Regions from separate parts of the Streptomyces sp. NPDC012935 genome, predicted to be linked through region 2. Evidence: riboswitches for the same ligand, from Rfam matches in the RefSeq annotation. Region 2 holds a riboswitch; the other holds the start of a gene.

Region 1 (3,720 bases), on a different contig from region 2:
GTCGACGTGAGCGCGGCGGACCTGCTGTCGGTGCGCAGGATCAGCGGGCCGCCGACCGAGGAGGGCGTGCGCACCAACATCGCCGTCGCGCTGCGCTATTTCGCCGCCTGGCTGCGCGGGCAGGGCGCGGTCGCGCTGTACGGCCTGATGGAGGACGCGGCCACCGCCGAGATCGCCCGCGTGCAGATCTGGCAGTGGCTCCGGCACCGGGTGATCGACCGGGAGACGGTGCTGCGGCTGCTCGACGACGAGGTCGTCGCGCTCGGCCGCGAGTACCCGTGGGCGCCCGTCGACGAGATCCGCGCCCTGTTCGAACGGACCGCCCTGGCGGGCGAGTTGCCGCTGTTCTTCACCCCGGACGCGTACACGCGGCACCTCGTGAAGCGGACGGAGGCCGGGGCGTGAGCGGGGGCATCCAGCGCGTCGGCGTGGTCGGCGGCGGGCAGATGGGGGCCGGGATCGCCGAGGTGTGCGCACGGGCCGGCCTCGACACCGTGGTCTGCGAAGTGGACGAGGTCGCGGCCCGCGCCGCACGGGACCGGATGGCGGCGTCACTCGACCGCGCGGTGCGCCGCGGCAGGCTGGAGGAGGCCGCAGCGCGAGACGCGCTCGACCGCACGGCCTTCAGCGGCAGCCTGGACGATCTCGCCGACCGGCAGCTCGTCGTCGAGGCCGTCATCGAGAACCCGGCCGCCAAGACCGAGGTCTTCGCCGCGCTCGACAAGATCGTCGAGGATCCGGAGGCGGTGCTGGCGACCAACACCTCCTCACTCCCCGTCATGCGGCTGGGCATGGCGACCGGCCGGGCGGACCGGGTGGTGGGCCTGCACTTCTTCAACCCGGTGCCGGTGCTGCCGCTGGTGGAGATCGTGACCTCGCTGCACACGGCGCCTCAGACGCTTGCCGCAGTACGGGAATTCGCCACCAGGACGCTGGGCAGGACGGTGATCCACTCCCAGGACCGGGCCGGCTTCGTCGTCAACGCCCTGCTCATCCCGTACCTGCTGTCGGCGGTCCGGATGGCCGAGTCCGGCTTCGCCACAGCCGCCGACATCGACACGGGCATGGAGCTGGGCTGCGCCCACCCCATGGGCCCGCTCAGGCTCGCGGACCTGATCGGCCTCGACACCGTCGCCTCGATCGCCGGGTCGCTCTACGACGAGTTCAGGGAGCCCCTCTACGCCCCTCCCCCGCTGCTCCAGCGGATGGTGGAGGCGGGATTGCTCGGCCGCAAGACCGGCCGCGGGTTCCACATCTACGACCAGGACTGAGGGCCTGGTACGACGCGGGCTGAGGGGTCCGCGTCGCCGCCGGGAGTGAGGGTTCCCGCGCGGCTGACACAGGGGAAGGGCGGGAGGCGCTGTCAGGCGCTTCCCGCTCTGTGGCGCTCCCGCCCTCGCAACGCGCCGGGCACTCAGAGCCTGCCGAGTGGCCCGTCCTGGTCGCGGCGACCGCCTGCGGCTCCCCGGGGAAGGTCATCTCGGGTGCGCCCGTGCGCGGATGGAGGGCGACCTCGGCTCCACTCCGTACACCTCGGCCAGCAGCCGGGGCGTCGTCGCGGGTGTCCCATTTCACCATCCGGATGACGGATGCCGCGCTGCCCTGCGAGGTGCCACCCCGTAGGCTGGCCGGTGCAGCTGGTTCGCCCCGCCCGCCAGGTGGGATGCGTCGCAAGAGGGAACCCGGTGAGAATCCGGGACTGCCCCGCAGCGGTGAGTGGGAACGACCGCCGTCATCCGCACTGGGCCCGACGAAGAGGGCCTGGGAAGCGACGGCCAGTAGGTGTCCTCCGGTCAGGAGGACGTGCCCGCGAGTCCGAAGACCTGCCAACTGCCCGCGCGCGGACGACCCGTGCGCGGACATCCCGGTGACCTCGAGGGCGGGTCGGCGTACATACCAGGCGGACGACCGTGCCCAGCCGCGCACGCTCCGACCGTCCGGTTCGTCACCCCTTCGCGCTCTCGTCCCGTCGCCGGGATCTCAGGGATTCATCTCGCGAAGGAGATCTCCGTGACCACGAAGTCCGCAGCCGCGGCAGCACGGGCCACCGTGTACGGCTACCCCCGCCAGGGCGCGAACCGGGAACTGAAGAAGGCGGTCGAGGGCTACTGGAAGGGCCGTGTCACCGCTGGCGCCCTGCGCACCACGGCCGCCGACGTGCGCGCCGCCAACTGGCGGCAGCTGGCCGACGCCGGCATCCACGAGGTGCCCACCGGTGATTTCTCGTACTACGACCACGTCCTGGACACCACCGTCATGGTCGGCGCGATCCCCGAGCGCCACCGGCACTCCGTCACGGCCGGCACCCTCGACGGCTACTTCGCCATGGCGCGCGGCACGCAGGACGTGGCGCCGCTGGAGATGACGAAGTGGTTCGACACGAACTACCACTACCTGGTGCCGGAGCTGGGCCCTGACACCGTCTTCACGGCCGACTCGACCAAGCAGGTCGCCGAGCTGAAGGAGGCCCTCGCGCTCGGTCTCACCGCCCGCCCAGTCCTGGTCGGCCCGGTCACGTATCTGCTGCTCGCCAAGCCCGCCCCCGGGGTCGCCGCGGACTTCGAGCCGCTCACGCTCCTGGACCGCCTGCTGCCGGTGTACGCCGAGGTCCTCGCCGACCTGCGCGCGGCCGGCGCCGAGTGGGTGCAGCTGGACGAGCCCGCCCTTGTCCAGGACCGCACCCCGGCCGAGCTGAATGCCGCCGAGCGGGCCTACCGCGACCTCGGTGCCCTCACCGACCGCCCGAAGCTGCTGGTCGCCTCGTACTTCGACCGGGTCGGCGACGCCCTGCCGGTATTGGCGAAGGCCCCGGTCGAAGGGCTGGCGCTGGACTTCACCGGGTCCGCCGCAGCGAACCTGGACGCACTCGCCGCGGTCGGCGGGCTGCCCGGCAAGCGGTTGGTCGCCGGTGTGGTCAACGGCCGCAACATCTGGGTCAACGACCTGGAGAAGTCCCTGTCCACCCTGGGCACCCTGCTCGGGCTGGCCGACCGGGTCGACGTGGCCGCCTCCTGCTCCCTGCTCCATGTGCCCCTGGACACGGGCCTGGAGCGGGACATCGAGCCGCAGGTCCTGCGCTGGCTGGCATTCGCGAAACAGAAGACCGCCGAGATCGTCACGCTCGCCAAGGGCCTCGCCCAGGGCACGCACGCCGTCGCCGCCGAACTCGCCGCCAACCGGGCCGACCTGGCGTCCCGCGCCGGCTCGCCGATCACCCGTGACCCGGCCGTCCGCGCCCGCGCCGCCGCCGTCACCGAGGCCGACGCCCGCCGCTCCCAGCCGTACTCCGAACGCGCCGCCGCCCAGCGCGCCCACCTCGGCATGCCCCTGCTGCCGACGACCACCATCGGCTCCTTCCCGCAGACCGGCGAACTGCGCGCCGCACGCGCCGACCTGCGCGGCGGGCGCATCGGCGCCGCAGGGTACGAGGAGCGCATCAAGGCCGAGATCCAGGAGGTCATCTCCTTCCAGGAGAAGACCGGGATCGACGTCCTGGTGCACGGCGAGGCCGAACGCAACGACATGGTCCAGTACTTCGCCGAGCAGCTCACCGGCTACCTCGCCACCCAGCACGGCTGGGTGCAGTCCTACGGCACGCGGTACGTCCGTCCGCCGATCCTGGCCGGCGACATCTCCCGCCCCGAACCGATGACGGTGCGCTGGACGCAGTACGCCCAGTCCCTCACCGACCGCCCCGTCAAGGGCATGCTCACCGGCCCG
Region 2 (3,720 bases):
GATCCGGGCGGACAGGGCCTTCGCCTCGGCGGAGTCGAAGGGCAGGCGCAGCTTGAAGAAGACGTCCTGCAGGCCCATCGCGCCGAGCCCGACCGGCCGCCACTTGGCGTTCGACCGGCCCGCCTGCTCGGTCGGGTAGAAGTTGATGTCGACGACCCGGTCGAGGAACGTGACGGCCGTGCGGACGGTCGCGTCGAGCCGCTCCCAGTCGATGTCGCCGGTCATGGTGTTCACGAAGGCGCCGAGGTTGACCGACCCCAGGTTGCAGACCGCCGTCTCCCCGTCGTCCGTGACCTCCAGGATCTCCGTGCAGAGGTTGGAGGAGTGGACGACATGGCCCGGCAGGGCCGTCTGGTTGGCGGTGCGGTTGGCGGCGTCCTTGAAGGTCATCCAGCCGTTGCCGGTCTGCGCGAGGGTGCGCATCATGCGGCCGTACAGATCACGGGCGGGGATGGTCTTCTTCGCGAGCCCCGCCGCCTCCGCCTTGCGGTACGCCTCGTCGAACTCGTCGCCCCACAGGTCGACGAGATCCGGCACGTCCGACGGCGAGAACAGCGACCACGGCTCGTCGGCGTTGACCCGGCGCATGAACTCGTCCGGGACCCAGTGCGCGAGGTTCAGGTTGTGCGTACGGCGGGCGTCCTCACCGGTGTTGTCGCGCAGCTCCAGGAACTCCTCGATGTCGGAGTGCCAGGTCTCCAGGTACACCGCGGCCGCACCCTTGCGCCGGCCGCCCTGGTTCACCGCGGCGACCGAGGCGTCGAGGGTCTTCAGGAACGGCACGATGCCGTTGGAGTGACCGTTGGTGCCGCGGATCAGCGAACCCCGGGACCGGATACGGGAGTACGAAAGACCGATGCCGCCCGCGTGCTTGGAGAGGCGGGCGACCTGGTGGTAGCGGTCGTAGATGGAGTCCAGCTCGTCCTTGGGGGAGTCGAGGAGGTAGCAGGACGACATCTGGGGATGCCGGGTGCCGGAGTTGAAGAGGGTGGGGGAGGAGGGGAGGTAGTCGAGGCGGCTCATGAGCCCGTAGAGCGCGGCGACTTCGTCCACCGACCGGGCGGTGTCGTCCTCGGCGAGACCGGCGGCGACGCGCAGCATGAAGTGCTGGGGCGTCTCGACGACCTTGCGGGTGATGGGGTGCCGCAGGAGGTACCGGCTGTGCAGGGTGCGCAGGCCGAAGTAGCCGAAGCGGTCGTCGCCGTCCATGTCGACCAGGGCGTCGAGGCGGGCCGCGTGCAGGCGCACGAACTCGGCGGTCCGGTCGGCGATGAGGCCCTCACGGTGCCCGACCGCGACCGACCCGGTGAAGGACGTGACGCCCTGCGAGGCGGCCTCGGCGGCGATGGAGAGGGTCAGCAGCCGGGCGGCGAGCCTCGAGTAGGCGGGGTCCTCGGAGATCAGGCCGGCCGCCGCTTCGGTGGCCAGCTCGCGCAGCTCCGCCTCGTCCGCGAACGCGGACCGGCCGCGCAGCGCGGCGGCGGCGACCCGGCCGGGGTCGGCGTCGGGGAGGTCGGCGGTCAGCTCGGTCAGGGTCCGCAGCAAGGCGGTTCCCGGGGCGTCCTCGTCCGTAGGGACGGTCGGGACGGCTGAGGCCGGATCTGCTGGCGCGATGGTCACGTGGGGGCTCTCCCTCGCTCGGCACGGGGGCCTCGGCGAGGGCAGGGGGCAGCACACGAGCGCACACGGCGTCGCGTCCACCGGCCCATTCCGCGAGGCCCGGACGTCGGGCGCACCGGCCGGGTGGCCGGGCGCGCTGTCGGCAGGTCCTCGGACTGACTCCTGCGCATGCCGGTCCTGGGAACAGACATGCACAAGTACACCGTTGCGGGACAGTTCCGGATTCGCACCGGATTCCCCTGCGGCGACAGCGAGCATGAGCATACATCTTGTGCTCACCCGCCACGCCACCCCCAGATGTTGTGTCGCGCTGGTTTCAGAGCGTCAACTCGTAGGTGAGGAGAGTGATGTAGATCCGGGCGTGCATGGCTCGCTGGGTCGACAGGACGATGCGTACGCAGCCCTCCGTGGCGCGGGCGCGGGCGCGAGCGCGGTCGCTACGGGCGCGCACGTGCGGGCTGCCTCGCCAGGGGGCCGCCGGACGGGACGAAGGTCACCCCGCCCAGCAGTTGGCGGTCCGCGTGACCACCACCTCGGCGGCGGCCGCGCGCTTGGAGTATTTCCTGGTGGTGAACTCGCCGGGCGCGTCGAACTCGCCGGGATCCGTCGGCCGGATCGCGATGTCCATACGCCCGAGTCTGCCGGACCGGTCCCGGGGACGGCCCAGGGTTTTCGCCGAGGGCCGCCGGGTTGCGGGGAGTTCCGGGAGTGCTTCTATGGAGATAGGTGTCGGCGCTCCGCGGTCGCTCCGTTTCGAGAGTCCTCCTCGGAAGGAGACGAACGATGACGAGGGTCGTCCGTCGCCCGCCCGGCAAGAAGCGACCGCGCAACGCGCCGATGGCGACGCTGGCTCCGAGACGGGCGGGCACCTGGGTCAGGCAGGGGTTCGTGGCCCATTGGCACCGGCTGACGATCCGCCTGGAGGCTCGCGGCGGCACCACCCGCCCCAGGAAGTGGCGCCGGTGGTTCACCTACACCAACGTCACCCGGGCCATCTGGACGGTGGCCGCGCTCGCCTTGCTCGCGTGGGTGGTGGAGGGCCTGTACATCCTGATCTCGAGCAACACGACCAGCTTCGAGAAGTGGCGGCAGGGCAATGACGGATTCGAGACCGTCCTGCGCTTCCTCGGCCCGGTGCTCGCCGCGTCGCTCGCCGCCACCCTCTTTCTGTTCTGGTGGTACCGGTGGACCAAGCGGCGCTATCTCGCAAAGGCACGGGACGATCCCCACCGACTGGTGCTCACCGCCGGCCCGGACGCCACCGAGATCGTAGGCAGGGAGGAGATCGCCCAGGTCATCGCCGAACGGCTGCGCGAGCGCGACACGCGCCGTCCCTATCTGCTGGTCGGCGGTGTCGGCGTGGGCAAGACCGCCGTCCTGGTACGGCTCACCGAACTGCTGGCGGAGCAGAACGCCGTACCGGTGCCGATCCGGCTGCGGGACGCGAACGGCGGCACCGACCTGAACTTCGAACGCATGGCCAAGCAGCGCTTCATAGACGAGGCACCCCGGGGCATCCTCGCGCGCACCAAGACCGAGCGGGTCTGGCAGCAACTGCTCGCCGACGACAAACCCGTCGTCATCGCCGATGGACTGGAGGAGGCTCTCCTCGGCGACGGCCTCGAACAGAACCGGGACAACATCATCCGGCGAGCCATCGAGCGCGCCTACGAGGAGAAGCTGCCCCTCGTCATCGCCTCCCGTCCGCACAGCCCGCTGGAGAGCACCCCGGCCGCGATCGTCGAGCTGGAACCGCTCAGCGAGGAGGAGGCGTTGCGGTTCGTCCAGGCACGCGTTCCGGAGACGGACGAACGCCGCGTGGACTGGATCGTGGAGACGGCGGAGGTGACCGAGTCGCCCGTCTACCTCCAGATCGCCCGCGAACTGCACCGCCACGGCGCCCTGGAGCACGACCGGCCGGACAACGACCCGCAGCACATGAACACCCGCAGCCGCGACCGCGGCACGCTGCGGTTGTGGCTGCTGGAGACCTGGGACGAGGCGCTGTGCCAGGGCAGGCTGCGCCGGGACGTCGCGCTGAGCCGGCAGGAACGCCGCGACGCCCTCGAAGTGGTCTCCGCCCTGGCCTGCGTGGGACTG

Evidence for each region. A riboswitch is a leader RNA that binds a small molecule or an ion and turns the genes downstream of it on or off. The one in region 2 is predicted to bind cobalamin.
Region 1: it holds a riboswitch for cobalamin, as region 2 does, so the genes downstream of both, metE (5-methyltetrahydropteroyltriglutamate--homocysteine S-methyltransferase) here and ACFY5C_RS30990 (ribonucleoside-diphosphate reductase subunit alpha) in region 2, are expected to answer to the same signal.

The regions. Positions count from the first base shown of each region.
Region 1 is NZ_JBIBBC010000017.1:55,013-58,732, reverse strand. It holds gene aceB (malate synthase A) at 1-405, shown strand, start outside; gene ACFY5C_RS32140 (3-hydroxybutyryl-CoA dehydrogenase) at 402-1,271, shown strand; cobalamin riboswitch at 1,637-1,832, shown strand; gene metE (5-methyltetrahydropteroyltriglutamate--homocysteine S-methyltransferase) at 2,011-3,720, shown strand, end outside.
Region 2 is NZ_JBIBBC010000015.1:208,045-211,764, reverse strand. It holds gene ACFY5C_RS30990 (ribonucleoside-diphosphate reductase subunit alpha) at 1-1,620, opposite strand, end outside; cobalamin riboswitch at 1,744-1,918, opposite strand; partial or broken gene ACFY5C_RS30985 (hypothetical protein) at 1,937-2,248, opposite strand; gene ACFY5C_RS30980 (ATP-binding protein) at 2,404-3,720, shown strand, end outside.